One region of the Microbacterium sp. A94 genome, then DNA from elsewhere that is predicted to be linked to it. Evidence: predicted binding sites of a transcription regulator. Region 1 holds the regulator's gene; the other holds the start of a gene.

Region 1 (16,048 bases):
CTCGCCGGGAATGTCGCCGCCCAGGATACGGGTGAAGATCGAGGGTTCCGTCATGATCTCAGTCTACTGGCGTCAGTTGCTGGCGTCGCCGAGCCGCCTCTGCAGGGGCGCGCTGCCTCACCAGCGACCGAGTGCGGCCGACAGTACAGCGATCGCCGCGGGCCCAGCGGTTGACGTGCGCAGCACCGTGTTCCCGAGGAGCACCCGCTCGGCGCCGGCTGCTTCGAACTTCTGCAGCTCCTCCGGGGAGATGCCGCCTTCCGGGCCGACGACCAACAGAATGTCCCGGTGATCGGCGGCCACGGACGAGAGCCGCACTGTGGCGGTCGGATCCAGGACCAGCATCCGCTTGCCCTCGGCGCGCGCGATGAGCTGTGCTGTCGTCAACGGCGCCGAGACCGGCGGCACCCAGGCACGATGCGCTTGTTTCGCAGCCTCCCGAACGATGCTCGCCCAGCGCTCGCGCCCCTTTGCTGCCTTCGGTCCCTCCCAGCGAGAGATGCTCCGCGATGCCTGCCACGGCACGATGTCGTCGACGCCGAGTTCACAGGCTGCCTGCACGGCGAGCTCGTCGCGGTCGCCCTTCGCCAATGCCTGGACCAGAACGAGTCGCACGTCCGGGATTTCCGCCTCCGTGCGCGCGGCGATGTCCACATCGACGCGTGACGCGGACACGTCAGTTACGGTGCCTTCCAGCCACACGCCGGATCCGTCGCCGATCGTCACCGATTCCCCGACCCGCAGCCGTCGTACCACCGCAGCATGCTTGGCCTCAGCGCCGGTCAGAGAGACTGTTTCTCCGACAGCGACCGATGACGACCCCTCGACAAGAAAGTGCAGAGCCACGTGTCCTCCGGTTCAGAAAATGCGAATCAGTGCCGGAACCGGTCCCGCAACTTCGAGAACAGCCCCTGCTGGAACTGCGCAAGCTGCGGCGACGGAGACTTCTGCTTCTTGGCGAAGTCCTCGATCATCGCACGCTGCGCCGAGTCGAGCTTCGTCGGGGTCACAACCTGCACACCGACGCGAAGGTCGCCGCGCTGAGTTCCTCGCAGCGGCGTGATCCCCCGGCCCTTGATGGTCAAGATGTCGCCCGACTGCACACCGGGACGAATCTCGAGGTCGACCTGGCCATCCAGGCCGTCGATCGATGTCTCGGTACCGAGAATCGCGTCCGCCATCGACACCTCGAGCGTCGCCAGCAGGTCGTCCCCGTCGCGGCTGAACGCCGCGTGCGGTGAGACAGTCACCTCGACGTACAGGTCTCCGTGCGGTCCGCCAGCCTTGCCGACCTCACCCGATCCCGGCAGCTGCAGACGCAGCCCGGTCTCGACTCCAGCCGGAATGTCCAGAGACACCGTGCGACGAGAGCGCACACGGCCCTGACCGGCGCAGGTTCCGCACGGGTGCGGGATCACTGTGCCGTATCCCTCGCAGCTGCCGCATGGCTGTGACGTTACGACGTTGCCGAGGAGGCTGCGCACCTGACGCTGCACGTGACCGGTGCCGCCGCAGATGTCGCAGGTGACCGGAGATGTGCCGGCCTGTGTGCACGAGCCGTTGCAGGTCTCGCACAGCACCGCGGTGTCTACCTCGATGTCGCGATGCGCACCGAACACGACGTCGCCGAGCTCGAGCGTGACGCGCACCAGCGCATCCTGCCCGCGTTCGCGGCGTGATCGTGGACGAGCGCCCCGACCACCGCCCTGACCGCCGAAGAACGTCTCGAAGATGTCTCCGAATCCGCCGAAGCCACCGAAGTCGCCACCACCAGCGCCGTCTCCGCCGCCCATGTCGTAGCGGCGGCGCGAGTCGCCATCGCTGAGCACGTCGTAGGCGTGCGTGACGAGCTTGAACTTCTCGGCGGCATCGTCTCCCGGGTTCACATCCGGGTGCAGCTGCCGAGCGAGCTTGCGATATGCCTTCTTGATCTCGTCCGTCGTCGCATCCTGCGACACTCCGAGAACCTCATAGTGGTCCGCCACAATCACCTTCCTGCCTGTGAGAACGACCCGCCTCAGCGGCTCGCATCGTCTTCGTCGAGCAAACGCGACAGGTAGCGGGCGACGGCCCGTGCTGCGGCGAGATTGCTCGGATAGTCCATTCGTGTTGGCCCCATGACGCCAACACGTGCTGTGCCGCCGGGTGCCAGATAATTGCTCGCGACAATGGATGCCTCGGGCAAGCCGAAAGGTTCATTCTCGGCACCGATGCTCGTCGCGAGACCGTGCTCGTCAGTCACCATCTCGCTCATGAGACGCAGGAGCGTCACCTGCTCTTCGATCGCTTCGAGGAGTGGATGGATGCTGCCGCGAAAATCTTGCTCGCGCCTGGCCAGGGTTGCCGCCCCCGCCATCACGAGGCGTTCCTGTCGGAACTCCGCAAGCTCTTCGCTGATGATTCCCGCCACTGTGCGCAGCGCGATATCGGTGCGGGAACCTGCGGTGGAATCGATCAGCCCCTGAACACGATCAGTAGCCTCACGCACCGATTGCGCGGTCAACAGTGCGGACAGTCGTGCACGCAGCACCGCGACATCGGCGTCCTCAAGATCAAGCGGTAGTCCAGCGATGCGCTGCGATACGCCACCCGCATCCGTCACCAGGATCACCAGAAGCCGATTCGGGGCAAGGGAGACGAGCTCGATGTGGGTGAGATGGGCGCGCGCAAAGGACGGATACTGCGCCAGCGCCACCTGACCGGTCACCTGGGTGAGCACGCGAACAGTGCGCGCCATCAGATCGTCAAGGTCTGCGGGGTCGGCCAGGAACGTCTCAATGGCGCTGCGCTGCGCGTTCGACAGCGGGCGCAGCTGCGCCAGGTGGTCCACAAAGACCCGGTAGCCCTTGTCCGTGGGCACCCGCCCTGACGAGGTGTGCGGAGCGACGATGAGATCCTCATCTTCAAGCTGCGCCATGTCGTTGCGAATCGTCGCAGCGGAGACCCCGAAGGAATGGCGTTCGACGATCGACTTGCTGCCTACTGGCTCATGCGTGGCCACATAGTCCTGCACGATCGCTTGGAGGACCTGAAGTCCACGTTCAGAGACCATCTGCCGACCCTCCCCTCTGGCACTCAAACACTTAGAGTGCCAATTCTAACCCGCCGTGCCGATGCCGCAGCGCTAATCCGTGAGCTCGCGAACCACGGCATCCGCCAGAAGCCGACCGCGCAAAGTCAGTCGAATCCGGCCCTTGAGGGCTGCCGCAGCATCCACCAGACCGTCGGCGATGAGTCCGGCCACCCGTGGGCGGTTCTGCTCGGGGATAGCTGCGACCGCGATGCCCTCGGCGAGCCGGCTCTCAAGAAGAACCCGCTCCAGCAACCGCGCCCGGGCATCGGGGCGCTCGGTTCCGGCGGCCGGCGATTCGGATGCCGCGAGCCGCTGGGCATACGCCGCCGGATGCTTGACGTTCCACCAGCGCAGGCCAGCGACATGGCTGTGCGCACCGGGGCCAAAGCCCCACCAGTCACTCCCCCGCCAGTAAGCGAGGTTGTGGCGCGACCGATTGCCTGCGGCGGACTCTGCTCCGTGCGATGCGCGCGCCCAGTTGCTCAGCTCGTACCATTCGAAGCCGGCCGCCGCGAGGCGTGAATCTGCGAGCTCGTACATGTCCGCCTGCAGGTCGTCATCGGGCGCGGGCACTTCACCTCGGCGGATCTGGCGCGCCAGCTTCGTGCCGTTCTCGATGATCAGCGCATATGCCGAGATGTGATCGGGTTCCAGAGCGACGGCAGCCTCCAGCGAAGCTTCCCAGTCGGCGAGGGACTCCCCCGGTGCCCCGTAGATCAAATCCACGCTGACGGCGAGACCGGCATCCTGCGCCGCTTCTACCGCGGTGCGGACGTTCTCCGGCTGATGCGTGCGATCCAGCGCGGCCAGCACGTGCGGCACGGCAGACTGCATGCCCACCGAGAGCCGGGTCACGCCGGCATCCACCAGCGTGCGCACGACCGCGGGAGTGACCGTATCGGGGTTGGCTTCGACGGTGATCTCGGCGCCTTCGGTGAGCCCGAACGCATCCACAGCGCCGTCCAGCATCCGCGCGAGATCGCCGGCTGGGAGCAGAGTGGGCGTACCGCCGCCGAAGAACACCGTGTTCATCGGGCGCAGTGCACCGGCATCCGCCAGCACCCGCTGGGCCAGCGCAATCTCGAGGCCGAGCGTGTCGGCGTACTCGTCCTGCCTCGCGCCGCGCAGTTCACTCGAGGTGTACGTGTTGAAGTCGCAGTAACCGCAGCGCACCCGACAGAACGGCACATGCAGATACGCCGAGAACGGCGCGCCGACATCGATCGGCAGGTCCTCAGGAAGTCGGCCGTCTGACGGCGCCGGATCTCCGAGCGGCAGGGGTCCGGCCATCAGAGCGGCGTCGCGTACAGCGGAGAGATCGCACGCAGGTATCGGGCGAAGAGCTCTTTGCGACGGCGCTTCACCAGACCCGGCACGAATCGATACAACCAGGAAGTCGGCGCGTCGAAAGCGCGCACCGTGAACCACACCTCATCGTTGTCTTCGCGCCATTCGACCTCGAACAGCTCCTCACCGCTGACGACCGAGCCGCTGACGGTGCCGAGCACGAAACCGATCCGCCGTGCGTCTTCGGTGACCGAGATCACTCGAAGCTCAGCATCCGCACGCATCCCAGAGACGCGTCCGCGAACGCGCAGCGTCATGCCAGCGCCGGCATACGGGGTGCCTTCGGCATCGAAACGCTGCTCGATCTCGCGTTTGCTGGGCACGACCGGATTTCCGTCGGCATCGAAGCTCACACCGGCATAGGTGGGACCGGCCGCCGGACGTACGTCCTCGAGCACGAGTCCCGCCGCCCGCTGTGCGGTCCAGGAAAGAAGTGCGTCGCCGGCGGTACGGAAGCGCTCTTCGCCGCTGCCCAGTCGCCACGCAGCTTCTGCCGGGATGCTGCGCTCCGGCGGATACTGCATCAGGTCAGGGGCATGGGTGGCCCCGACGGCTGCATAGTCAACCGTCTCGTCTCGGAAATTCCCGCGCCGCATGAGTTCCAGACTAGTTGGGCGTAGCTGAGTGATCGCCCCCACTCGCCGTGGGAGCGCACACCACTACTTCTTCTCTTTACCTTCGACGTCTCCGGAGAGCGCAGCGATGAACGCCTCCTGCGGGACCTCGACACGACCGACCATCTTCATACGCTTCTTGCCTTCCTTCTGCTTCTCCAGAAGTTTGCGCTTACGGCTGATGTCGCCGCCGTAGCACTTGGCGAGCACGTCCTTGCGCAGGGCACGGATCGTCTCTCGGGCGATGATTCGTGCGCCGATGGCCGCCTGAATCGGAACCTCGAAGTTCTGGCGAGGGATGAGTTTGCGCAGACGGTCGGTCATCAGCGTGCCGTAGGCGTACGCCTTATCCCGGTGCACGATCGCGCTGAACGCGTCGACCTTGTCCCCCTGAAGCAGGACGTCGACCTTCACCAGATCTGCCGTCTGCTGCCCGGCAGGTTCGTAATCGAGGCTGGCGTAGCCCTGCGTCTTCGACTTCAGATGGTCGAAGAAATCGAACACGATCTCCCCGAGCGGCATCATGTAGCGCAGTTCGACGCGCTCCTCCGAGAAGTACTCCATCCCCAGCAGCGACCCCCGTCGTGACTGGCACAGCTCCATCACTGTTCCGACGTAGTCCTTCGGAAGCAGGATGGCCGTCTTCACCATCGGTTCGGCGACCGAGGCGACACGCCCGTCCGGGTACTCACTCGGGTTGGTGACCGTCACCGTTTCGCCGGTATCGGTCGTGACCTCGTAGATCACGCTCGGAGCCGTGGTGATGAGATCGAGATCGAACTCGCGCGAAAGCCGCTCGGTGATGATCTCGAGGTGCAGCAGCCCGAGGAATCCGCACCGGAAGCCGAAGCCGAGGGCCACCGACGTCTCCGGTTCGTACTGCAGCGATGCGTCGGAGAGCTTCAGCTTGTCCAGCGCCTCGCGCAGATCCTCGTAGTCACTGCCATCGATCGGGTACACGCCGGAGAAGACCATGGGCTTCGGGTCGGTGTAGCCGGGAAGCGCTTGGGTGGCGCCATCGCGCACGGTGGTGACCGTGTCTCCGACCTTCGACAGGCGCACGTCCTTCACACCGGTGATCAGGTAGCCCACCTCGCCGACGCCGAGGCCCTGCGACGGAATCGGTTCGGGGCTGGAGACACCGATCTCGAGCAGTTCATGATGGGCGTGCGTCGACATCATCTGAATGCGCTCACGCGGGGACAGTGTCCCGTCGATCATGCGCACATAGGTGACCACGCCGCGGTAGGAGTCGTACACCGAGTCGAAGATCATCGCTCGCGCCGGGGCATCCGCATCACCCTGCGGAGCCGGGATCTCCTGAACGAGACGCTCCAACAGCTCCTCGACACCGACGCCGGTCTTACCTGAAACGCGGAGCACGTCCTCGGGACGCCCGCCGATCAGGTCGGCGAGCTCCTTGGCGAACTTGTCTGGATCAGCGGCAGGCAGATCGATCTTGTTCAGCACGGGGATGATGTGGAGGTCATTCTCCAGCGCCAGGTACAGGTTGGCGAGCGTCTGGGCTTCAATGCCCTGAGCAGCGTCAACGAGCAGGATCGCGCCCTCGCACGCGGCAAGAGAGCGCGAGACCTCATAGGTGAAGTCGACGTGCCCCGGGGTGTCGATCATGTTCAGAGCGAAGGTTTCACCGTCGACCGACCACGGCATCCGCACGGCCTGGCTCTTGATCGTGATGCCACGCTCGCGCTCGATGTCCATGCGGTCGAGATACTGAGCGCGCATGTCTCGGTCGGAGACCGCCCCCGTGATCTGCAGCATGCGGTCAGCGAGGGTCGACTTGCCGTGATCGATGTGAGCGATGATGCAGAAGTTTCGGATCTGCGAAGGCGGCGTCGCGGCAGGCGAGAGCGGAGTGAGAGCGCGTGGTGACATGTCCAGATGATTGTACGGTGACCACCTCACAATCATCGATTCGCGCCAAGCGATGATAGTCTCACGAGGTTGCCCTGCACGATCTCGGCGGAACCGGGTGTCATGCACAACCCGACTCCGTCCCAGGCGTTAGGACTGAGATCGGTCGCACAAACGAGTTGAAGATGTTTGACTACTTCGACTCAGCGCACCGTCGGCAGATCCCGAGCGCGCCTGCAAAGAGAAAGACAAAACCTTGATCAAGTATCTCCTGCGCCGTACTTTCGGCTGGCTGTTGATGATCGTGATCGCGACCAACATGACGTTCTTCCTGGCTTGGGGTTTCCTCAACCCACGGAACAACTTCGTCGGTCGACGCCCACCGCTCAGTGAAGAGCAGATCGTCAACCTCCTGGAACCACGAAACCTCAGCGATTCCGTACCCATCTGGGAACGGTGGTGGAACTGGTTCAGCGGAATCCTGTTCCGCTGGGACTGGGGCGTGAGCCCCACCGGCGGTTCGGTCAATGAGCAGGTCGCTTATCGCATGTGGGTCAGCGCTGAACTGGTGCTCGGTGCAACCGTGATCATGACCGTGCTCGGCATCGCTCTTGGTGTCTACACCGCTTCGCGCCAGTACAAGCTCGCCGACCGCATCGGCCAGGCGACCTCGATCATCACGATGAACATCAACATCATCGTCGCAGCCCTCGGCATCGTGCTGCTGGCGATCGCGCTGAACGACCTCGTCGGCGTCCGCATCTTCTACGTGACCGGAGCATCCAGCAAGGGGGTCGAGGGCTTCTTCCCGGTGCTCTTAGACAAGCTCCAGCACGTCACACTGCCCACGATCGCTTTGGTCATCACCGGGTACGCAGGTACGCACTTCCTGCAGCGCTCCCTGCTGCTGGACAACATCAACGCCGATTACGTCCGCACCGCCCGTGCCAAGGGACTGACCAAGCCGCAGGCTATCCGCAAGCACGCCCTGCGCACCTCGCTCATCCCGGTCGCAACGCAGGTCGCGTTCAGCATCCCCGGTGTGTTCACCGGCGCTATCCTCACCGAGCAGATCTTCGCTTGGAACGGTATGGGTGAGTACTTCATCGAGACGATCACGAAGAGTGACATCAACGGCGTGGTGGCCATCGCCGCCTTCGCCGGACTTTTGACCGCACTCGGAGCGATCCTCTCCGACATCGTGGTCGTCGTCCTTGACCCGCGAGTGAGGGTGAACTGATCATGGCAAACACCGCAACCGATACTGCCGTCGTCACGACGAGGCCGATGTCGAAGTGGACGCTGTACACGCGGCGGTTCATGCGCAACAAGCCGGCAGTCGCCGGCATCGTCATCTTCATCCTGCTCGTGCTGTTCGCGATCATCGGACCGCTGATCGCGAAGTTCGATCACGTCGAACTCGACTTCCTCGCGCTGAGCGAAGGCCCATCCGCGGACCACTGGTTCGGCACGACCGCGTCCGGTAACGACACCTTCGCCCAGGTCGCCGTCGGACTGCAGCGTTCGCTGATGATCGCCGTGAGTGTTTCGCTGGGAACCACTATCCTGTCGGCCATCATCGGCACCGCTGCCGCGTACTTCGGCGGTCGCACCGAGAAGATCACGCTGACTGTCATCCACTTCATGATGGTGATCCCGAGCTTCCTGATCCTCTCGCTGCTGTCGAACCGTTCCGGCGGCGACTGGCGAATCATCGCCCTGATCATGATCTTCGTGGTCGGCTGGTACTTCCCCGCGCGCGTCGTGTGGACAACAGCACTGTCACTGCGCGAACGCGAGTATGTGCATGCTGCTCGATACATGGGAGTGGGCGGCATGACCATCGTCATGCGGCACCTGCTGCCGAATATCGGTTCGCTCCTCGTCATCAACTTCACGCTCGGCATCGTCGGTGCGGTGATGGCTGAGACTGGCTTGTCCTTCATCGGCTTCGGCGTGAAGATCCCGGATGTCTCGCTCGGCTCCCTCATCGGATCCGGAGCGAGCACGATCACCAGCGCGCCCTGGCTGTTCTATTTCCCAGCCGCTGCGCTGACCATGCTCACCGTCTCGATGTCCCTGGTCGCCGACGGACTGCGCGACGCCCTCGATCCCACCTCGGCAGCCGGAGGACAAGCATGAGCGCCATCATCTCAGTACGTGATCTGAACGTCAGCTTCGCCTCGGAGGCAGGTCGCGTCGACGCCGTGCGTGGTGTTTCCTTCGACCTCGAAGCGGGCAAGACTCTCGGCATCGTCGGCGAGTCCGGCTCGGGCAAGTCGGTCACCTCTCTCGCTATCATGGGCCTGCTCGATGAGAACGCCCGTGTCTCCGGCTCGATCATCTACGACGGTGAGGAACTGCTCGGCAAGAACGACAAGCAGATGTCGGTCCTCCGCGGCAACGGCCTCGCGATGATCTTCCAGGACCCGCTGACCTCGCTTACTCCCGTGTTCACGATCGGTGATCAGCTGATCGAAGCGCTCACAGTGCACCGCGGTCTGTCCAAGAAGCAGGCGTGGGACCGCTCGATCGAGCTGCTCAACCTGGTCGGCATTCCGCAGCCGGAGAAGCGTATGAAGGGCTTCCCGCACGAGTTCTCCGGCGGAATGCGTCAGCGCGTCGTGATCGCGATCGCGATGGCCAACAACCCGAAGCTGATCATCGCGGATGAGCCGACCACGGCACTCGATGTGACCATCCAGGCGCAGATCCTCGACCTCATCGAGAAGGCGCAGGACGAGACCGGCGCCGCCACGATCATGATCACCCACGACATGGGTGTTGTTGCGCGTATGGCCGATGACGTCATGGTTATGTACGCGGGTCGCCCCATCGAGCATGCCCCCGTGAGTGAGCTCTTCCACCACACCCGGATGCCGTATTCGATCGGGCTTCTCGGCGCCATCCCGCGCGTCGACAAGTCCGAGAAGGAACCGCTCGTTCCCATCAAGGGCAACCCTCCCCTGCTGATCAACCTCCCCGACGCGTGCCCGTTCGCGAACCGCTGCCCGATCGTGATGGACGCCTGCCTCACACGCGAGCCCGACCTCGTCGCGGTGCAGACCGGAACCGGTGCCTCGCATCAGGCTGCCTGCATCCGCGCTCATGAGATCGAGGACGGCGGCCTCATCGGAGGTCTTCCCGTCTACCCGGTGCCGGAGATCCCGGAGAGTGACCTGACCCGCACTCCGCGCGAGCAGCGCCCCATCACGCTGGAAGTGCGCAACCTGAACAAGTCGTTCCCGCTCATGAAGGGCGCTTTCTTCAAGCGCAAGGTCGGCGAGGTGCATGCCGTCAAGAACGTCACATTCGACGTGCGCGAGGGCGAGACAATGGCCATCGTCGGCGAATCCGGATCCGGCAAGACGACGACGCTGCTGCAGATCATGGATCTCGTCAAGCAGAACGACGGCGACATCATCATCAACGGCACCAGCGTCAACGACATCACCAGTCGTTCCATCGAGCGCCAAGTGCGTCGCGACATCCAGATCGTCTTCCAAGACCCGATGGGTGCGCTCGATCCGCGTATGACGGTCTCCGATGTGATCGCCGAGCCGCTGCGTGCCATCGGTACTCCCAAGGCCGAGGTGCACCGCCGCGTTCAGGAGCTCATGGACCTGGTGGGGCTCAACCCTGCTCACATCGACCGATTCCCGGGTGCCTTCTCCGGCGGTCAGCGCCAGCGCATCGGCATCGCCCGGGCGATGTCGACCAATCCGAAGATCATCGTGCTCGACGAGCCGGTCTCGGCGCTCGATGTATCGATCCAGGCCGGCGTCATCAACCTGCTCGATGAGCTGAAGGTGAAGCTCGGGCTGTCATACCTGTTCGTGGCTCACGATCTCTCCGTGATTCGTCACATCGCCGACCGGGTCGCCGTCATGTACCTCGGTGATTTCGTCGAGCACGGCGACGTTGAGACGATCTTCGAGAACCCGCAGCATCCGTACACCAAGGCGCTGCTATCGGCGATTCCCGTGCCGAATCCCGACATCGAGCGCACTCGTGAACGTCTCATCTTCAACCCGGAAACGATGCAGGCTGAGCCTGTTACGCGCTGAGACTGTTACCGGCAGGTAACAGTCGGTCACTGTCCGATAACAGTTAAGCGCGATTCACTGTGCGCGGGGGAATTCGGGCGGTGTGCGAACTATTCTCGCCTTATGACACGCCGAAAGGCGAAAGGAGCACCATGAAGCAGTACAAGCTGATGGGGGCGCTCGCATTCAGCGGAGCCCTCGCACTTGCCCTCTCGGGCTGTGCAGCCGACACCGGAAACAACAAGGGTGACGGCGGCGACAAAGACGCAGCCCCCGTTGAGACCAAGTCCGCGGATTACAACCCGCAGGACCGCGAGAACCTTGCCAAGGGCGGCGAAGCGCGGTTCCCGATCAACGAGATCCCCGAGCAGATGAACGCCTTCCACGGCGATGGTTCTGCGGACACTGCCCGCGTTGCCGCGTGGTACATGCCGCAGGTCATGCTGCAGGAGGCCGACGGCACCCCGTACAAGAACGATGCCTACCTCGACGAGTGGAGCATCGACGAGGTCGACGGCAACACCCAGATCACCTTCACCTTCACGGATGAAGCGCACTGGAACGACGGCACCGACATGGACTGGACTGCCATCGACGCCACGTGGAAGGCCAACCGTTCCATCGACGAGGGCTTCGTCCCGAACGCCACTGATGGCTACAAGGCCATCAAGTCGGTCGAGCAGGGCGACAGCGCGAAGACCGCGATCGTCACCTTCGACGGCATCTTCGCCTGGCCGGAGATGCCCTTCCTGACGGGTGTCCTGCACCCCGCACTGGCAGACCCGACCACCTTCAACGAGGCTCTGATCGGCGAGCCGCACCCCGAGTGGGGCGCCGGCCCGTACAAGATCGAGGAGTTCGACAAGAACTCGCAGTACATCTCGTTCGTTCCGAACGAGCTGTGGTGGGGCAACGAGCCGCTCCTCGACCGCGTTTCCTTCCAGGCGATGGAAGCCTCCGCCTCGATCAACGCCTTCAAGGCTGATGAGATCGACATGGTCGGCGTGGGCACCAAGGACCGCATGGAGCAGGTCAAGGACATGGAAGACATCACGATCTACCGTTCCACGCAGACCGCGAACACTCTGCTCGAGATCGACGCTGACAAGCCGCAGTTCGAAGACGTCAAGGTCCGTGAGGCGTTCTTCAAGGCTGTCAACATCGACCAGCAGAAGGAGATCGCCTGGAACGGTCTGGACTACGAGGAGGAGCCGGCCGGCTCGTTCACGCTGTTCCCGTTCCAGCCTGGCTACTCCAACGCTCTTGCCGAGGCCGGCTGGGAGTACAACCCCGACGCCGCCAAGGAGCTTCTTGACGAAGCTGGCTGGACCGAGGGCGAAGACGGCATCCGCGAGAAGGATGGCGAAAAGCTCTCCGTCGTGTACCCGATCTTCGGCGATGACCCGACGACCGAAGCACTCGCCAAGGCACTTCAGGCGCAGCAGAAGGCTGTCGGCATCGACGTCCAGATCGAGGTTCGCCCCTCGACCGATTTCTCCAACGACTACGTGTCGAAGAACTGGGACATCGCGTCGCTGCGCTTCACCTCCTCTGACCCGTTCGGTGCTGCCTGGTTCTGCCAGCTGTACTGCATGGACATGGGCCTGAACCTCTCGGGCGTCCAGACGCCTGAGATGGACGAGCGCATCCACGAAGAGGTCGAGTCGCTTCCGACCGCCGACGAGCAGACGGCTGCGGCCATGAAGCTCGAGGCAGAGATCTTCCAGGAGTGGGGCCTGATCCCGCTCTACAACGGTCCGTCGATCTCGGCTGTCAAGACCGGTCTTGCTAACCTCACCCCTGAGCCCTACGTGGGCCTGGATGGCTTCGGCGTCCAGCCCGTAGAGAACGTGGGCTGGGAGAAGTAATCCCCTAGCCGTTCCCTGAGATTCTCGAAGGGGCGGCCGCGAAGCGGGGTCGGTGGTTTTCCACCGGCCCCGCTTTCTTTATGCTGGAGGCGTGAGCATCCAGGTTGTCCTCGTGCATGGCATCCGCACGTCGCAAACGATGTGGCGTTCGCAGCTCGCGCATCTCGCTGAACGCGATATCGAGGCCACAGCGGTCGAGCTGCCCGGGCACGGTACGCGCATGGCCGAGACATTCACCCTCACCGGTGCACTGTCCGCGATCGATGAGGCTGTGCAGGATTCGGCCGGCCGCGGGCCGGTGCTGCTCGTGGGGCATTCGATGGGTGGCCTGCTCTCGATTGCGTACGCCGGAGACGCATCTGCGCCGCCGGTCGCCGGATTCATCGGGGCGTCCTGCACCGCTTTCCCCCGCGGTGTCGGGCTGACAACCTATCGCACCCTCGCACGGACGTTCAATGCGCTCCCCGATCAGGGCATGTGGCTGACGAACCGGGTTCTTCAGGCGACGCTCCCCCGCGATACGCGCGCCGACTTCGCTGCCGGCGGCTATGCCTTCGATGCGCAGGACATCGCTCTGGCGAGTCTCGGCGCGCTCGATCTGGCCGCCGACCTGCATCGGCTGCGCATGCCACTGTGGTGGATCAACGGGCAGTTCGATCAGCTGCGCATGCAGGAGCGCCTCTTCCAGGGCCTCACACCGCATTCCGAGCTGATCGTCGTCCCGCGCACATCCCATCTCGTAACCGCGATGCGGCCGCGGGTGTTCAATGCCCTGTTGGATCTGGCAATAGCGACGCTGCAGAAAGACGAACGGCCACAGTCATAAGGGCGCCCACCGCTGACAGGATTCCGGCGATCAGGAACAGTAGCCAGAAACCGCCGACGACCGCGACCAGTCCTGCGCCCAGCAGCGGCCCCAACAGCTGTCCGAGGCTCGCCGAGACATTCACCACACCGACATCGCGGGCATGGTGTTCGACGCGCGGAAGCAGATCCGTGGCCAGCGCGAGACTCACCGCCATATAGGCGCCGTACCCCACACCCATCACACCGGCCGCTATCGCGGTTCCGATGAACGTCGGAGAGATCAGGATCATGACGGCTGAGAGCGCTTGAATGAGCGCCGCGATGAGCACGATCGATTTGCGCTTGCCGGTTCGGTCGGAGATGGATCCGGCAATGAGGGATGCTGCGACCACGAAGATGGTGTAGATCACGATGAGCACCAACAGATCATCCTCTGCGCTCTCGGCCGGAGAACCGACTCCATAGAGCAGGAAGAACAACAGCAACGCCGTTCCGAGCGCGTTACCGAGGTTGACTGTGAACCGGCTCACCAGCACCCACACGAAATTCCTGTCCTGCAGTGCACCGAGCCGATCACGTACACTCTCGGTGCTGTCTCGCTTCCGGTGAGCGACAACGGGGTCAGGCAGCAAAATCGCCGTTCCCACCCCGACGATGAGGATGATGCCGGCCAGCAGAAGGTAGCTGGCACCGATGCTGAGTCCCAGCAGCACCACGGCACCGACACCGACCACGATTCCGACCGCTTGGGCGGAGCTCACGAGGGCGGATGCTGTGCCCCGCTGCACGAAAACCTGATCGGCAATCATGGCGGTCAGGGCCGCAGACAACACAGCGACCCCGATCGAGACTCCCACCCAGGCTGCGCCGACAGCGAGCGGCTCCGTTGCCGCCCCCGTCAGCAGCAGTGAAACCGCGGCGAGTGTGGAGCCGCCGATCGCCCAGGGCCGGCGTCTTCCCCACCGGGATTCTGTGCGGTCGGACAGCATCCCGGCCAGCGGTCCGGCGAAAACCCCCGCCATTCCGCCGACCGAGAGGATCAGCCCCGACCAGATGACGCCGGTGATCCAATCGCTCTCGGCGCCCGGGGTATCCAATTGCAGCGGAAGCAGCAATTGCACCGGGGTGAGCTGTACGGTCCAGACTGCCAACCACGCCACGGCGAACAGACTCAGCCAGGTTGCACCGACTCTTCCCTCACGGGGCAGCAGCGACTTCATCGCCGGCTCTCCGCGATCAGCGTCCGGTACCAATCATAAGAGCGTTTCGGGGTGCGTTTCGAGGTTTCATGGTCGACATGCACGAGCCCGAAGCGCTGCGTGAATCCGTCGGCCCATTCGAAGTTGTCGAGCAGGCTCCACACCGTGTACTCCTCAATGCGCACGCCCTGGGTGATCGCATCAGCCACCGCGCCGATGTGACCGGCCAGGTAGGCGACCCGATCGCTATCTCTGATCGGGGCATCCACCGCATCCGGTTCTGGAAATGAGGCGCCGTTCTCACCGATGATGATCGGCGGCAGGCGGTCGCCGTAGCGTCGAGCGGCCTCGGTCAGAAACGCGGTCAAAGCAGCTGGGTCGATGGGCCACAGCTCACCGAAACCGGTGTGCGCGACTCCCGGCGTGGGCACCTGCACGAACGGCACGGGTGCATCGGCCGGCGCTGCGGCGATCGTGGTCGGATTGTAGAAATTCACGCCGTAGAAATCGGATGCCGTGGCGATGATGTCCATGTCGCCATCCTGTATCGGAAGGTCGACGCCCAACGGCCGCAGATCTGGATAGTTTCCGGTCAGTACGGGGTCGGCGAAGAGGCGGTTGTGGATGAGGTCGTACAGATGCGCCGCGGTCTGATCTGCCTCGGAGTCAGTGGCCGGACGCACCCAGGTGTGATTGTTGACGATGCCGACGGCATCCGCTCCGTGCTGACGAAGCACGCCGGTAGCGAGCCCGTGCGCGAGCAACTGGTGATGAACAGCCGGCAGCGCGTCGAACAGCAGCTGCCGACCTGGAGCCAGCTCACCGATCGCGTAGCCCTGCAGGGCGGTCGAGATCGGCTCGTTGATCGTGTACCAGTGCTTCACCCGATCGCCGAGCGCGGCGGCGACGATCTCGGTGTACTCCGCGAAGCGCTCGGCTGTGTCGCGGACGAGCCAGCCGCCGTCCGCCTCGAGCGTGGCGGGCAAGTCCCAGTGATACAGCGTCGGAAAGGGCGTGATACCGACCTCGAGTAAACCGTCGACGAGTCGGTCGTAGTATGCGATGCCCCGAGGTTCGGGCTTGCCGCGGCCGTCCGGCTGCACGCGAACCCACGAGATCGAGAAGCGATACCGGTCCACGCCGAGCCCCTGCAGCAGCGCGATGTCTTCCGCGAAGTGTTCGTAGCTGGCAGGTCCGGGTTCTGCGGTCGTGGCATCCA
Region 2 (16,048 bases), on a different contig from region 1:
CGGCGGCCTTCTCGGGCTTGTCAGCGACAACGACCTCAGTGGTGAGGAAGAGGCCGGCGATCGAGGCTGCGTTCTGCAGCGCCGAGCGCGTCACCTTGGCGGGGTCGATGATGCCAGCGGCGAACATCTCCACGTACTCACCGGTTGCGGCGTTGAGGCCGTGACCGCTGGGCAGCTCGGAGACCTTGTGCGACACGACACCGGGCTCGAGACCGGCGTTGAGCGCGATCTGCTTGAGCGGAGCCGAGATGGCCACGCGCACGATGTTCGCGCCCGTTGCCTCGTCACCGGTGAGCTCGAGAGTGTCGAGCGCCTTGGTGCCGGCCTGGATGAGCGCGACGCCACCACCGGGGACGATGCCCTCTTCGACGGCTGCCTTCGCGTTACGAACGGCGTCCTCGATGCGGTGCTTGCGCTCCTTGAGCTCGACCTCGGTTGCTGCTCCGGCCTTGATGACCGCAACGCCACCAGCAAGCTTCGCAAGACGCTCCTGGAGCTTCTCACGGTCGTAGTCGCTGTCGGTGTTCTCGATCTCGCGGCGGATCTGGGTCACGCGACCCTCGATCTGCTCGGTCTCGCCAGCACCCTCGACGATGGTGGTCTCGTCCTTGGTGATGATGACCTTGCGGGCACGACCCAGGAGGTCGAGCGTGGTGTTCTCGAGCTTGAGGCCGACCTCTTCGGTGATGACCTGTCCACCGGTGAGGATCGCGATGTCCTGCAGCTGAGCCTTGCGACGGTCGCCGAAGCCGGGAGCCTTGACGGCAGCCGACTTGAAGATGCCGCGGATCTTGTTCAGCACCAGAGTCGCGAGGGCTTCACCCTCGACGTCCTCAGCGATGATGACGAGCTCCTTGCCGTCCTGGATCACCTTGTCGACGATCGGGAGAAGATCCTTGATGTTCGAGATCTTCGAGTTCGCGATGAGGATGTACGGCTCCTCGAACACGGCTTCCTGGCGGTCTGCATCCGTCACGAAGTACGGGTTCAGGTAGCCCTTGTCGAAGCGCATGCCCTCGGTGAGCTCAAGCTCGGTGCCGAAGGTCTGCGACTCCTCAACGGTGACGACACCTTCCTTGCCGACCTTGTCGATGGCCTCGGCGATGAGTTCGCCGATCTCGGTGTCAGCAGCAGAGATCGAAGCGGTAGCCGCGATCTGCTCCTTGGAGTCGATCTCCTTGGCGCTGGCGAGCAGCTCCGCGGTGATCGCCGCAACAGCCTTCTCGATGCCGCGCTTGAGCGAGATCGGGTCTGCACCGGCTGCGACGTTGCGCAGGCCTTCGCGGACAAGTGCCTGAGCGAGGACAGTCGCGGTGGTGGTTCCGTCACCTGCGACGTCGTCGGTCTTCTTGGCGACCTCCTTGACGAGCTCCGCGCCGATCTTCTCGTACGGGTCGTCCAGCTCGATCTCCTTGGCGATCGACACACCGTCGTTCGTGATCGTGGGGGCGCCCCACTTCTTCTCGAGAACAACGTTGCGACCGCGCGGGCCGAGGGTCACCTTGACAGCGTCGGCGAGGATGTTCAGGCCGCGCTCGAGACCGCGACGGGCCTCCTCATCGAAAGCGATGATCTTTGCCATGAGTTTTGTCGTCCCTCCTGGACGTAGACGTTCTGGTTAGCACTCACAGTGCGAGAGTGCTAACGCCCATTCTGGCACTCGACCCCATCGAGTGCAAGCCACGGGACGTCTATTCTGCGGGAGTCTCCGCAGACTCGGGAGCGGCGGCCGTACGGTCGAGGCCGATGACGACAACGAGTTGCTTCTGCTCCGGGTCATTCGGGTCCGCGTAAAAATCGCTCTGTTCGACCTGAGCCCCGCCGATGAGATCGGCCAGGCCGATTGCAGCGAGCTCATCCGCAGTCGATGCGTAGTAAATCGTCGTGTCCGCGAACTCCGGAGATTCGGCTAGTCCGGTAGTCACGCCGTCGGCGGTCCAACCCGCGTTGAGCAGCGTGTCACGCAGCTGCACATCGAGGCCCTCCTCCGATGTGGCATTGAGCACGATCACCGAATACGTCGTATCAACGACACCCTGTACCTCGGGCGCGGACGGTCCGGGAGTATCCGCGTCCGGGAACAGCGCGATGCGGCCCATCATCACGAGGGCGACGAAGATGCCTACCACGATGATCACGAGGGCGGCAACGAGCGACCACAGCAGCACGACCCAGCCGTTCATTCCGGGGGCTTCGGCGCGATGAGCTCCTACGCGTCCAGAGGAACGGGGAACATCATCGAAGCGATCTTTGACGAGCTGAGTCACTCGTCGATGTTATCGGGCACGGCCTTGGAATCCACTCTCAATGCCGTTCGGCGACGCTTCAGCCGGCGAATCCACGCATTCGCGACACCCGCTGGTCTGCTTTTTTCTCGCGCAGCCGACGCAAACGCCGCACGAGCAGCGGGTCATGATCGAGCGCCTGCTCGGTATCGATCAGGCGTCCGAGCAATTGGTAGTAGCGTGCCGGGCTCATACCGAGCTTTGCGCGGATCGCTTCTTCCTTCGCTCCGCCGTGCCGCGGCCACGCCGACTCCAGCGCGAGGATCGCACGATCGCGATCGGTGAGGTCTCCGAGCATGCGTCCAGGCTAGGCGCGGTGCGCCCCGAACGCGGCACGCCACTCCCACCAGCGCCCCAATGGGTCGGCTGCGCCGCGCACCTGCCCGTCCAGCGCGACGACGAATCCCGGCCAGTCGTCGGCGTCGACGGCCGGATTCCAGGCGTCGTGCAGCGCCGGGGCATCGATCGTGATCCACCGGGCCGGAAGCTGCTGCAGCTGAGCGATCAGCGCCTGCCGCGCCTGCCTCGGGATGTGCACAAGCACGCCCGGCGTGGTGATCACCAGCGTCGCTTCGGCAGGTGCGGATGCGGCGAGCGCAGCGACCTCGTCGACGGCATCCCCCGCCACCAGCAGGGGCGGATCCGCTGCCACGATGTCGAGAGCGGCGACGATGCGCTCCTGACGTCCGGTTTCGCCCGGCCAGACGAGAGCCTGCAACCAGGCGCGGTCGCGTTCCTCTCGTGCGTCGAGCGGAACGAGGTCGATTCCGGCCCGCCAGACGATCTGCGGCATCCGCATCGCTGGCATGCGTCCGCGCACCTGACTGGTGAGGATGACCTCGGAGGCCCCGTCTGCAGGGTCGAGCGCTGCTTGTACGTGTCCGGCGGCATCGAGGAAACGATACGAGTAGCGATCGGGGTACAGGCAGAGACCGGCGGATGCCCCGATCTCCAACAGCGCGATCGGCCCCGCGATCTCGGAGAGCACGGGCAACAGCGGCGCCAGGCGCAGTGGTTCGTTGGTCTGCACCCGTCGCGCGGCGCATTCGGCGACGACCTCGTCGGCGTGCGTGAGCAGAAACTCCCGCCACTGGTCGAATCCGTCGAGTTTCACCCCGAGCATCCGGGTCACGGCGAATACCAGCGGCGGTTGCCGGTGCGTCTCCGGGATGCGCGCGAGCACTGCTTGAACCTCGGCGTCGCCGGCGACCCCGGCCGCCCACTGCTCGTACAGCGCGGAGCGGCCCGGCGCTTCATCACGGGCGAAGCGGTCGTAGCGTTCGCGCACAGCATCCGTCATCTGTCCATTCTCGCGTGCCGGAGCGGCCCCGATCGGCCTCGTGAGGGGGACAATGGAGAGGAACCAGGAGGACTGATGGACTACAGCGTGAAGAAGACGGATGCCGAGTGGCGCGAGCAGCTCGGCGATGAGGAGTTCTCGGTATTGCGCAAAGCCGCGACCGAGCGCGCGTGGACCGGCGAGCTGCTCGATGAGGAGCGCTCCGGGCTGTACACCTGCGGCGCTTGTGATGCGGAACTGTTCAAGAGCGGTACGAAGTTCGATTCCGGATGCGGGTGGCCGAGCTTCTACGAATCGATCCGCCCGGATGCCGTGCAGCTGATCGAAGACAACACGCTGGGCATGCAGCGCACCGAAGTACGCTGCGCCGCCTGCGGCTCGCACCTCGGGCATGTGTTCCCGGACGGATTCGGCACGCCCACCGGCGACCGTTACTGCATGAACTCGCTGGCGCTAAACTTTTCTCCCGAAGCTCCCCAGGCGTGAGCGCACTCGAGGCGGCGCTGGCGCGTCAGTCTTGGTCGAAAGTCACCGAAGAGGCGCCGACCAGGCAAGAGTTGCTGGCGCTGATTGCCGCAGCAGGGCGCGTCGCTGATCATTCCGCGTTGCAGCCGTGGCGGCTGATCGAGCTGCGCGGTGACGACCGGTTGGCGCTGGGCGCAGCGATCGCGAAAGCGCAGGGTGACACGAAACCGTCAACCAAACCACTGCGGGCGTCGTTGCTGATTGCGGTCGTGGCGAGCTTCCGCAAGAGCGACAAGGTGCCGCACTGGGAACAGGAAGCAGTCGCTTCAGGAGTCGCGCATACTCTCAGCCTGCTGCTGGATGAAGCCGGGTGGGGCGTCATCTGGCGCACTGGCGGACACACGCGTTCGAAGCCGGTCGCGAAGGTTCACGGTTTGAAGAAGAACGAACAGCTGCTGGGCTGGCTGTACGTCGGCGGCAAACCCGCGGGCAAGTCTCCGGGGCGCCGCAAGAGCGTCGACGCGTCCGCGCTCCTCACCGAGATCCCCCGCCCCGCTTCAACCTCCGGTCGTTGAGCGGCGAAGCGCGAGAAACAACGCTCACCGTTTTCTGCGCCACGGCACGGCGACCACGACGGATGCCACCGCAACCAGAACCATCGTCACCAGCTGCCATAATGCCGGCCCCGCGGTGGTCGGCCAGAGCAGGTCGATCACGACCGAGGTGACGAGCTGACCGAGGACGGCTCCGAGACCGAGCAGCAGCACACCGGTGTGCGCGACGATCACAGCTCCCAGCAGGATGTACACGAACCCGAGCAACCCGCCGACGTACAGCCACGGTTCGCTGGGCAGAGCAGCCGGCATCCCGCGCACCAGAATGCTGATCCCCGCGGCCACGCACAGCACCAGGGTTCCGGTGATGAAGCTCATCAGGGTTGCCGTCATCGGAGACTGGATCTGCCGTGCGAGGCGTCCGTTCGTCGCCACCTGCCACGCGATACCGATGCCGGCGGCAAGAGGCAGCAGAAGCAACCACAGCGGCGTGCGGGCCAGCACGTCTCCGCTGAGCGAGATGCCGACGGCGACCAGCGCCAGCGCGCCACCAAGCACCCGTCCCGGGGTGACGGCGACCACTCCGGATGGTCCGAAGCCGATACGATCCAACACCAGACCGTTCATGGTCTGCCCGGCGACGACTCCGACGGTGAACAGCGACACACCGAGGACACCGGCTGTCACGCCCTGTGTTGAGACGGTGAGTGCGCCGCAGGCGCCGCCCAGTAGCATCCATGCCGGAATCGAACGCGAGCGAACGCCTCGCCACAGCCGAGCGACGCTCGCCCGGGAGCGCGGCGCTGTCGCGGTAATGACGATGAGGACGACGAGTCCGACGCTGAACGAGATGAGACCGGCGATGATCCCATCATCAATCCGCGCACCCAGCACACCGTTCACCCGGGCCTGAATCGCGGTCATCGCACCGATGGAAGCTGCGCCTGCGAGGGCAATGGGGGCAGGGAGCGCCCGCGTCTCAGTCACCCGAGCACACTACCCGAGTCGCAGCGAATGTCCGTGGGCGGGACTACTCTTGCCGCATGTGCGCGAGTTATGGGTTGGATCCGCGGTTCACCGACGCTGAGCTGCTGGCCGAGGCCGACGCCGACATCCTCGACGGTCTGCGTGTCTGGGCTGAGCGCAACGCCGGTGAGACGGTGCGTCCGACCGGCAAGAATCTGCGCAATTTGAATCCGCTGATCGTGCCGCGCGATGGAGACGCAGCGTGGGAAGCATCTTGGTGGGGGTATCTTGTCCGCGGTGAACCGGCGAAGTTCCCGTCCATCAACACGCGATCCGAACGGCTGCAAGAGCGGCCCGGCGGGTTGAAGGGCCGCGGAATCGTGCCAATGAGCAGCTGGTTCGAGATGCACAAGCCCGACCGCGTCTGGCAAGAGTTCGCCCTCGACAACGACGCCCTGTTCGGGGTGGCCGCCGTCACGCAGCCCGGCCGCACCGCCGATGGTGAAGAATTCACCTGCTATTCGATCGTGATGCGTCCGGCCGCTGATCATCTTGCCGAAGTGCACGACCGGATGCCTGTACTCATCCCGACCGCGTTCGCGCACGACTGGCTGCACGCCGACGGCGGTCGCGAGATCATCGATGAGGCACTCCTCGCAGCGGCATCCCTCGATGAGCGGGTGACGGTCACTCCACGTAAGAGCGACAAGGGCGCAGCCAACCGGCTGTTCTGAAGGCGGGAGCCTCAGGCCGCGGGCAGCAGCGCGCGCTTCAACTGCTCGCGCACGCCAGCATCGGCACCGGCCTCGTCGAGGTACCCGAGCACACTGCCGAACTCGCTGTCGATCCACTCCAGCACCCCGCTGAGCAGCGTCGGCGGTGAACCAGCGAGAACCTCGACGAGCTGATCCGTCACCGGCACGCGAAAGCGTCGTATCTTTCGCAGCATCCGCTCTGTCCACTCCCCCGAAAGATTCGCCGCTGTCGCGGCATAATCGGCGAGGATCACGTCTCGATCGATCCCGATCGCCGTCAGGGCGAGGGCTGCGACCAGACCGGTGCGATCCTTGCCGGCTGTGCAGTGCACGAGGGTCGCGCCGTCAGCCGCGGCGATGGTGCGCAGCACTCGGCCGAAATCGTTCTGGTGCCGGGCGAGCACGACTTCGTAGACCTCGCGCAGCGTCACCGTCTTCGGGTCGACATTCGGCGGCGCACCATCCATAGGAACGGAGAGATAATCCACGCCAGTGCCGCGCAGACGATCGCGCCCACCGATTCGCCGGTCGAACCCTGAGCGCAGGTCGATGACCTGCCGGATGCCGAACTCCCGCAGCGTGCTTCGTCCGACGCGGGTGAGACGGTGAAGCGCATCCGAGCGGTACAGCACTCCCGGCTTCAGCACCCCAGGAGCAACCTCGCGGAAGTTGAACGTGCCCGGCACATTGAGCCGTGTGATCCCGACATCCATGCGGCCATGCTAGCCGCGCCCACGCACCCGTCGGCTAGCGTGGGGCTCTGGAGGATGAGACATGACCGATGAGAAGCCGCGTCCGCGCGCTCTGCGCGACGGCACCGTCGAACCGCGATTCGCTGCCCGCTATGCCACCATCGACGAAGTCGCAGCGCTCATGGGCGTGACGCCGGTGTCGTTGCGCCAGACGATGCGCCGACGCGATTCCGGTGAAGCATCCGCGGCGAGCGATGCGTTCATCGATCCGATCGGCAATGTCTCCGGCTATTTGTGGGACCGCGACGATCTCACACCCGAGGCGATCGAAGCCTGGCACAACCGTCCGCGGCGTGGGCGCAAGCCCGGTACCGGCAGCTGACTCAGCAGGTGACCTTCAGCGTTGCGGTGGGAAGCTGCGTGCCAGCCTGATCCCACGCTCCGCCCACGACGATCAGGTCGGTGTCGCTGAAGTCAGCGACCACGATATGACCTGCGACGGTCCCCATCGCGACGAATTCATCGGTGCTCTGCAACTTGGCCGTCGCCCCGAAGTCGATGCGTGCTTCGCCGTGCGGGAGGTCGGTGAGTGCACCGAAGTCGCCATTCAGATACCCGACTTGCTCTCCTGCATCGTCGTATGCCATGCCGTGAAACAGGGCGTCCTCGGTTCCGCTGAGTGAGCAGAACTCCAGCTGAGCGGAATACGAAGTGTCGCCGTAGCTCAGTACGGCTTCGCCCTGAGCGCTGGATGCTCCCGCTTCGTCCTCGTCGCTTGCGGTGGACGCACCCGCTTCGTTCTCGTCGCTTGCGGTGGTGGTGTCTGACTGTGCGCCGGCGCCCGACGATGCCGGTTCATTGCTGGCCGGTGAACCACAACCGGCAAGGAGCAGTGCGGCAATTCCAGTGACGATGACTGTGGACAGGGAAGTGACTGTGTTGCGCGGCATCTTGATCCAGTTCCAATCACGAGGCCACCAGGACACGGACGTGCGATGGCAAACTGTGGCTCACGGTAGCAGGGTTCCTCACCCGCGGCGGGCAGAGCAACAGCACACGATGCTGATAAACCATTGGACCAGGTGTTTACATGGAGCCGACTGCGAGGTTCGAACTCGCGACATCCTGTTTACAAGACAGGTGCTCTACCAGCTGAGCTAAGTCGGCATGCGGCACCGGAAACGATCCCGCACTACAAATTCTATGACACCAAACCTCAACAGTTGACCGCGCGATGTCTGAGACGCACTGCACACTGGAGATGTGATTCAGCGACTACCGATCCGCCGCGTCGAGATGCACCCTCTCGCACCGGCCCCTCAAGACGAATGGCCAGCGACGTTGCCTCCGGTGAGGCAGGTGCTGCAGAACGGATGGGAGCTCGGCCCGGTCACGGTTCTGACCGGCGAGAACGGCAGCGGCAAATCGACACTGGTCGAAGCCATCGCCATCGCCTACGGATTGAATCCTGAGGGCGGCTCGACGGGCGCCATGCACACCACCCGGTCGACTGAATCGAATCTCAGCGAGCACTTGCAGCTGGTCCGCGCCGGCGGAGCACCGAAGAAGGGCTTCTTCCTGCGCGCGGAGAGCATGCACGGTTTCTACACCTACCTCCAAGAAGTCGGGTTCGGTGGCGATCGCTTGCATGCCCGCAGTCACGGAGAGTCGTTCCTAGACCTTGTCGCCGAACGCGAGCACATCACGGGCCTGTGGATGCTGGACGAGCCCGAATCCGCGCTCTCCGTCTCCGGATGCCTCGCATTGATCGGGCAGTTGCGTGACTTCGTCGCTCGTGGCTCGCAAGTCATCCTGTCCACGCACTCGCCGATCCTCGCAGCATTTCCCGGCGCAGACTGCTACGAGCTCGGCGACTGGGGAATGCGCCGCTCAGAGTACGACGACCTCGACCTGGTGCGAACCTGGCGCGGGTTCCTCGATTCACCCGAGCGCTATCTGCGCCACCTCGACTGATCGATCCAGATCCAGTCGGTGATCGAGATTACTTGGCCGGAGTCTCTTCCGCAGCCGGTGTCTCGACTGGTTCTTCCGTGGTCGACGGCGAAGGTGTCGGCGTCGCATCCGAATCGGCTGCGACCGTGATCATGAACTGCGAGAACTCGGCCGGATCCTTCAGCGAACCGACGTACGCTTCGCCGTTGACGACGACCATCGGGGCGCTGGTGAGCACCAGGTCGTCAGACCCGGCGAGGGGTCCCGCCAACGCACGAGACGTTGCTTCCTTTGCCCAGGAGACGTAGTCCGCATCTTCGATGCAGTTGCGCACAGCCTTCGGGTTGTCCGCGCCGACGGCGACTGCCAGATCGGCGAGCTCGACATCGGTTGAACCGTTGCTGTCGACCTCAGGCTGATCGATGAGCAACTCGTGGTTGAAAGCGTAGAACTGCGCGCTGGAGTGCGTAGCAACGCAGGCCGCCGCTGCCGCTGAGCGCAGCGAATACTTCGTGCCGTTCGAGCTGGCGGTGAGCATCGACACCGGGTGATACGTCACCGTGGCGACACCCTCGTTGATCCATCCAGCAAGCTGCCGGGCATTGGCGCGCTCGAACTCGCCGGACCCGGGAGACAGATAGTCGACGTAGATGTGCACATCAACCGCGGCCAGCGAAGCACTCGGCTCCGGCGTGGCCTGTTCCGTGGGCTCGGCCGACGGGTCACTAGGCACAGGCTCGGTCGCCGACTCGATGACGTTCTGCACGACGATGCCGTCGCTCGTCATACCCTTGGGGCTCATCGTCGGCTTCGAGATCGTCGAAGTGACGGCCATGGTCACCGCCGTGCCGATGGCACCGACGGCGACGATCGCGACCGCACCGATGATGATCCGTCGCATGATGCGAGCCCTCGACTGCTGGGCATGCACCTGCTGAGCCTTCTCCCGAACCGCCTCACGAGAATTGCGAGGGGTAGGGACATTCGGCGTTTCGTCGCTCGACATCGTTCCTCTTGAAAGTCTGGTGGGGACGGGATCCCCGACGCCCGCTTCTCTAAGCAGGACCGTCTTCGATGTTAACCAGCCAGGCTGGGAAACACCCAGGTACGCCCATCCGTGACATACTGAGTTCGGCCCGATGACGGGCCACGGTGGGCATTTCCACCGCATCCATCACAACGGATCGTCCGGCACGTACCTGCCGGTGAAGGAGAAAACAATGGCATCCGTAACTTTCGATGACGCCACGCGACTGTACCCCGGCGGCACCCGCCCGGCAGTTGACAAGCTCAACCTTGAGGTTGCAGACGGCGAATTCCTCGTCCTCGTCGGCCCTTCCGGCTGCGGTAAGTCCACCTCGCTGCGTATGCTCGCCGGCCTCGAAGAGGTCAACGACGGCCGCATCCTCATCGGCGACCGCGACGTCACCGACGTGCCGCCGAAGGACCGTGACATCGCCATGGTCTTCCAGAACTACGCGCTGTACCCGCACATGACCGTCGCCGAGAACATGGGCTTCGCGCTCAAGATCGCCGGCGTTGGCAAGGAAGAGCGCGCCTCCCGCGTTCTGGAAGCAGCCAAGCTCCTCGACCTCGAGGAGTACCTGACCCGCAAGCCGAAGGCGCTCTCCGGTGGTCAGCGTCAGCGCGTCGCCATGGGCCGTGCGATCGTCCGCCAGCCGCAGGTGTTCCTCATGGACGAGCCGCTGTCGAACCTTGACGCCAAGCTGCGCGTGCAGACCCGTACGCAGATCGCTTCGCTCCAGCGCCGCCTCGGCGTCACCACGGTCTACGTCACCCACGACCAGACCGAGGCTCTCACCATGGGCGACCGCATCGCGGTGCTCAAGGATGGTCTGCTGCAGCAGGTCGGCACGCCTCGCGACCTGTACGAGAAGCCCGAGAACCTCTTCGTCGCCGGCTTCATCGGTTCGCCGGCGATGAACCTGTTCCCCGCCGACCTCGCCGAGGGTGGCGTGCGGTTCGGTACCGAGGTTGTTCCGCTCGACCGCGACACCGTCGGCCGTGCGAACGGCAGCCAGGTCACGGTCGGTGTCCGCCCCGAGGACATCGTCGTCGGCCCCGCCGACGGCAAGGGCCTCTCGGTCACGATCGACCTCGTCGAGGAGCTCGGCGCTGACGGCTACCTCTACGGTCACGCAGACGTCAACGGCAAGCGTGCCGACCTCGTCGCTCGCGTCGACGGACGTAACCACCCGAACGCCGGCGAGACGGTCACGCTCGCGGCAACCGCCGGTCACGTGCACGCATTCGACCTCGAGTCTGGTCTGCGCCTGAACGACAAGCCGGTCATCTCGGCCTCGTAAGTTCGTTACACACGCGGCGCGGGCTACCTTCGGGTCGCCCGCGCCGCGTCGTTTCTCCGGGAGAACCATGCAGGACGCACTGCGCATCACCGCCAGCAAGATCAACCCCGAGTTGCTCGCGCTGCCCTGGTCGACAACGCTCGCCAAATGGCCCTCCGAGCGGATCGTCTCGCTCCCCAAGGGTCTGTCGCGTCATCTTGTGCGCTTCGCTGATCTGTCCGGTCGTGTCGTGGCGATCAAGGAGACCACCGCGCAGATGGCACAGCGCGAGTACGACATGCTCGGCAACCTCGCCCGCCTGGACGTGCCGTGTGTCGACCGTGTCGCCGTGATCGCCGGTCGATCGGATGCCGCGGGCGATCCGCTTCCGGCCGCCCTCGTCACCGCGCACCTGCGCTTCTCCATGCCGTACCGCGCGCTGTTCACTCGCGTGCTGCGGCCCGACACTGCCACCCGATTGGTGGATGCGCTCGCGCTGCTGCTGGTGCGGCTGCACAACGTCGGCTTCTACTGGGGCGATGTGTCGCTGTCCAATACGCTCTTTCGCCGCGACGCCGGCGCCTTCGCCGCCTACCTCGTGGATGCGGAGACCGGCGAACTGCATGAGGAAGGCCTCACCGAAGGCCAGCGCCTGTACGACCTCGACCTTGCGCGTACCAACATCGCCGGCGAGATCATGGACCTTGCGGCCGGTGGGCGGCTCGAGCATGGTGTGGATGCTGTCGCCATCGCCGATGGCATCGTGTCGTCGTATCACTCGCTGTGGGCCGCCCTCACCGCCGAGGAGTCGTTCTCCGCTAACGAGACCTGGCGTATCACCGAGCGGGTCGAGCGCCTCAACGCCCTGGGCTTCGATATCGACGAGATGTCGATGTTGACGACGGCAGACGGCACGGTGGTCGAGATCCAGCCGAAGGTGGTGGATGCCGGGCACCATCAGCGCCGCCTCATCCGTCTCACCGGTCTCGATGTCGAGGAGAACCAGGCGCGTCGTCTACTGAACGACCTGGACGAATTCCGCGCACGCTCGAAGAAGGAGTGGGTCGATGAGGAGATGTTCGCCCACGAATGGCTCACGCGTGTGTTCGAGCCCGTGGTCCGAGCCATCCCCTACGATCTGCGTGCGAAGCTCGAGCCTGCCGAGGTATTCCACCAGGTGCTGGAGCACCGCTGGTATCTCTCGCAGGCGAGCGGCCGTTCGGTTCCGCTCGCTGAGGTGCTGACCTCGTACATCAACGAGGTGCTGCGGCACCGCCGCGACGAAGCGACGATCATGGGCCCGCCGACCGAGACCATGTCACTCCCCGTCGTCACCGGCACCATGCTGCTGCCCGATGACGACGAGGTCGACTGGCGAGACCTGGTCTAAGCCCCCCCCCCGGTCTAGAGCCCCTCCCGTTCATTGCGAGTGGGCAGCTGTGGCTCGAAATTCGCAGAAAATCGAGCCACAATTACCCACTCGAACGCGGTTTTCAGTACCCGACGGCGAAGTTCTCGCGGTGGTGCTTCGGGTTTTCGATCTCGTCGACGAATGCCACCCCGAGGTCGCGGCCAGAGATGAAGGACTCCCCCGCCTCATCGGTCACGAGCACCGGGCCGCCGTCGCGGTAACTCCCGGTGCGCTCCCCCGGATTCCAGACGCCGAAGCCGCCGGCGGGGTGCACGAAGAACCAGTCCTTGCCGCTGGCATCCGCTTGAAGATCCTCGAGCACGCCAATCGCCTCGAAGGCCTCCGCCTTGAATTCTTCGGGGAAGCCAGAGTCGATGACGCGTGCACCACCGGGCGCCACCAGGCTTCCGCCCGCTCCGCCGACCACACCGAGCCGTACGCTGTCCGGCAGCGCCGCGAACAGCTCAGCGGTTGCCTGACGAACTTTACCGACCATGTCCCCGCGCGGCGAAAGCGCTTGGACGACCACATCGACCTCACCGATCTGCGTCATGAGCGTCGGAACATCAAGGATCGTGCCCTCGAGATATGTCGCGCCCTCCACGCGCTCAGCCGGGGCCGAACGCGCCACCGAGACGACCGAATGACCGCGCGACACCGCCTCAGCGACGATATTCGATCCGGCGTAGCCGGTTCCTCCGATGACAGCGATGCGGGCCATGTGTTCTCCTTCTGAGCGGATGCTTCATGGACAGCATCCGCCGTCGAAGGTTTATTCCGCGGCCTGCTGCGCTCGCGCAGTGGCGACCTGGTACAGCGCCACCGATGCGGCGATACCGGCGTTCAGCGACTCGGTGGCAGCCGAGATCGGGATGGAGATGATCTGATCGCAGTTCTCGGTGACGAGCCGCGACAGTCCCTTGCCCTCTGAGCCGACGACGATGACCACCGGGCGATCAGCAAGCTGGAGCGCCGGCAACGAGACGTCGCCGCCACCGTCCAGTCCGATGACGAAAACGCCCTGTTTCTTGAATTCCTTCAGCTGCGTGGTGAGATTCGTCGCCATGGCGACGGGGAGGCGTGCTGCAGCCCCTGCACTCGTCTTCCATGCCGCCGAGTTCACTCCGGCGGAGCGGCGCTGCGGCAGGATGATGCCATGGCCGCCGAAGGCAGCCGTGGAGCGGATGATCGCTCCGAGGTTGCGCGGGTCGGTGATGCCATCCAGCGCGACGAACAGCGGGAGCTCCCCCCGGTCGATGACCTTCTCGAGCAGATCCTGCGGGTGCGCGTATTCGTACGGCGGCACCTTGATGGCGACACCCTGGTGCACGCCGTCGAAGCCGGCCATCCGGTCAAGCTCCTGACGGGTGACCTCCATCACGGGGATACCGCGGTTCGTGGCGATCGACAGCATCTCCTTGACACGGTCATCCATCTCGACGCGCTGGGCGATGTAGAACGCCGTCGCCGGGATCTTCGCCCGCAGAGCCTCGAGGACGGAGTTACGACCGGTCACATTCTCGGTGTCATCGCCGGACTTCGCCTTGGATGAGCGGTTCGGGTTACTTCCCGATGCCGGGCGTCCGCCCCGTGCAGCACCCGCTGCGGGACGAGCCTTGCCGCCGGCCGCTGCAAAACGCTCATTGGCCGCCTTGCGCTTGCCGGCGACGTGCCAGGCGCGGTCCTCGGCCTTCGGCGTCGGTCCACGTCCCTCAAGCGACTTGCGCCCGAGTCCGCCGGTGCCCTTGGGAGCACCCTTCTTCTTGCTGTTGCCCGCTCCGGGGCGAGGTGGCTTAGCCATCAATACTCCAATGAGTTCCGGCCGGAGTGTCCTCCAGCGTGATTCCTGCGGCCGCGATCGCGTCTCGAATGCGATCCGCCGCCGCCCAGTCTTTGTCGGCTCGTGCCTGAGCCCGTTGTGTGATCATCGCCTGCACGAGGGCGTCGAGAGCGGATGCCTCGGCTCCTCCTGCGGCGGCTTCAATTGCGCCGTCGAATCCGAGCACCTCGAGCATTGCGGCGAGCGCTGCAGCTGCCTGAACGGCTGCAGCGGTGTCACCGGCGTCCAGCGCCGAATTTCCGGCCCGTACCGCCTCATGCACGGCGGCAAGCGCCTGCGGCACGCCGAGATCATCGTCCATCGCCATGGCGAAAGCCTCCGGAAGCGTCCCTGGAACCAACACGGCAGGATCGGCATCCGCTGCCCGAAGCACACGCTGACGGAACATCTGGATGCGTCCGAGGGCAGCTTCTGCCTCGGCGTACGACGAAGCCGTCAGATCAAGGCTCGACCGGTAATGCGCGGCGGCGAGGGCGTACCGGATCACGAGCGGGTCATGCTCAGCGAGCACGTCAGCCGCGAGGGTGAAGTTCCCCAGCGACTTCGACATCTTCTGACCGCCGACGGTGACCAGCCCATTGTGCAGCCAGTAGCTCGCGAATTCTTCGCCGGCGGCAGTCGACTGCGCCAGTTCGTTCTCGTGATGCGGGAAGCGCAGGTCGAGACCGCCGCCGTGGATGTCGAAGGCGGATCCGAGGTAGCGCTTCGCCATGGCCGAGCACTCGATGTGCCAGCCCGGGCGGCCGGCTCCCCAGGGCGACTGCCAGGTCGCATCAGTAGGCTCGCCGGGCTTCGAGCCCTTCCACAGGGCGAAGTCCTGCGGGTTGCGCTTGCCGCGCGGGTCCGCGTCTTCGGCGGCTTCCATGGCATCGATCGTTTGATGCGTCAGTGCACCGTAGGCACTCCATGAGCGCACATCGAAGTAGACGTCACCGGAGCCATCCGGCGCCGGGTAGGCGTGGCCTCGCTCGATGAGCGTCGTGATGAGTTCCTGCATCTGCGGAATGGATGCTGTTGCCCGAGGCTCGTACGTCGGCGCAAGAATGCCGATACCGGCATAGGCCGCCGTGAACTCCTGCTCCATCCGGTACGCCAGCGCCCACCACGGTTCAGCATCCGTTGCGTTGACGAGAACTTTGTCGTCGATGTCGGTGACGTTGCGAACGAAGGTGACCCGGCCGTACTTGCGCACGAGCCAGCGACGAAGAATGTCAAAACTCAGTGCTGCGCGGACATGCCCGATGTGTGGCCCCGACTGCACCGTGGGTCCGCAGACGTACATCGTGATGTTCTCGGGGTCGAGCGGCACGAAGTCGCGCAGCTGCTGAGCGCGGGTGTCGTAAAGGCGGAGGGTCACTGCTCTAGCGTACCGGGGCGCCGCTGAGCAATTACCTATCGGATCGGATGCACCGAGGCGATTGCTGTTGCCGCGATGCCTTCGCCGCGACCGGTGAACCCGAGTCCGTCGGTCGTCGTCGCCGAAACGGAAACCGGCACGCCCCCCAACGCGGCAGACAGCAC

Evidence for each region. Region 1 encodes HrcA, which represses chaperone genes, less so after heat shock. Its sites were predicted from a motif close to TTNGCACTCGNNNNNNNCGAGTGCNAA; they were not measured.
Region 2: a site for HrcA is predicted at 1,619-1,645, ahead of groL (chaperonin GroEL). Genes of this name have one in related genera too.

The regions. Positions count from the first base shown of each region.
Region 1 covers NZ_JBPXMU010000001.1:212,203-228,250, reverse strand. Annotated here, with positions in the region: gene ACSU1L_RS01150 (HIT domain-containing protein) at 1-54, opposite strand, end outside; gene ACSU1L_RS01145 (16S rRNA (uracil(1498)-N(3))-methyltransferase) at 118-846, opposite strand; gene dnaJ (molecular chaperone DnaJ) at 873-1,985, opposite strand; gene hrcA (heat-inducible transcriptional repressor HrcA) at 2,018-3,052, opposite strand; gene hemW (radical SAM family heme chaperone HemW) at 3,125-4,363, opposite strand; gene ACSU1L_RS01125 (DUF1990 family protein) at 4,363-5,016, opposite strand; gene lepA (translation elongation factor 4) at 5,080-6,930, opposite strand; gene ACSU1L_RS01115 (ABC transporter permease) at 7,166-8,149, shown strand; gene ACSU1L_RS01110 (ABC transporter permease) at 8,152-9,051, shown strand; gene ACSU1L_RS01105 (ABC transporter ATP-binding protein) at 9,048-10,976, shown strand; gene ACSU1L_RS01100 (ABC transporter family substrate-binding protein) at 11,108-12,823, shown strand; gene ACSU1L_RS01095 (alpha/beta fold hydrolase) at 12,915-13,649, shown strand; gene ACSU1L_RS01090 (MFS transporter) at 13,588-14,850, opposite strand; gene ACSU1L_RS01085 (GH1 family beta-glucosidase) at 14,847-16,048, opposite strand, start outside.
Region 2 covers NZ_JBPXMU010000004.1:78,797-94,844, reverse strand. Annotated here, with positions in the region: gene groL (chaperonin GroEL) at 1-1,582, opposite strand, end outside; gene ACSU1L_RS11670 (LytR C-terminal domain-containing protein) at 1,692-2,267, opposite strand; gene ACSU1L_RS11665 (DUF3263 domain-containing protein) at 2,326-2,583, opposite strand; gene ACSU1L_RS11660 (DUF2332 family protein) at 2,593-3,585, opposite strand; gene msrB (peptide-methionine (R)-S-oxide reductase MsrB) at 3,661-4,071, shown strand; gene ACSU1L_RS11650 (nitroreductase family protein) at 4,068-4,625, shown strand; gene ACSU1L_RS11645 (DMT family transporter) at 4,650-5,591, opposite strand; gene ACSU1L_RS11640 (SOS response-associated peptidase family protein) at 5,648-6,304, shown strand; gene ACSU1L_RS11635 (tyrosine-protein phosphatase) at 6,316-7,038, opposite strand; gene ACSU1L_RS11630 (hypothetical protein) at 7,100-7,399, shown strand; gene ACSU1L_RS11625 (hypothetical protein) at 7,401-7,967, opposite strand; tRNA gene ACSU1L_RS11620 (tRNA-Thr) at 8,109-8,184, opposite strand; gene ACSU1L_RS11615 (AAA family ATPase) at 8,281-8,991, shown strand; gene ACSU1L_RS11610 (thioredoxin domain-containing protein) at 9,020-9,976, opposite strand; gene ACSU1L_RS11605 (ABC transporter ATP-binding protein) at 10,191-11,297, shown strand; gene ACSU1L_RS11600 (DUF4032 domain-containing protein) at 11,365-12,666, shown strand; gene ACSU1L_RS11595 (NAD(P)-dependent oxidoreductase) at 12,770-13,408, opposite strand; gene rlmB (23S rRNA (guanosine(2251)-2'-O)-methyltransferase RlmB) at 13,460-14,488, opposite strand; gene cysS (cysteine--tRNA ligase) at 14,481-15,884, opposite strand; gene ispD (2-C-methyl-D-erythritol 4-phosphate cytidylyltransferase) at 15,920-16,048, opposite strand, start outside.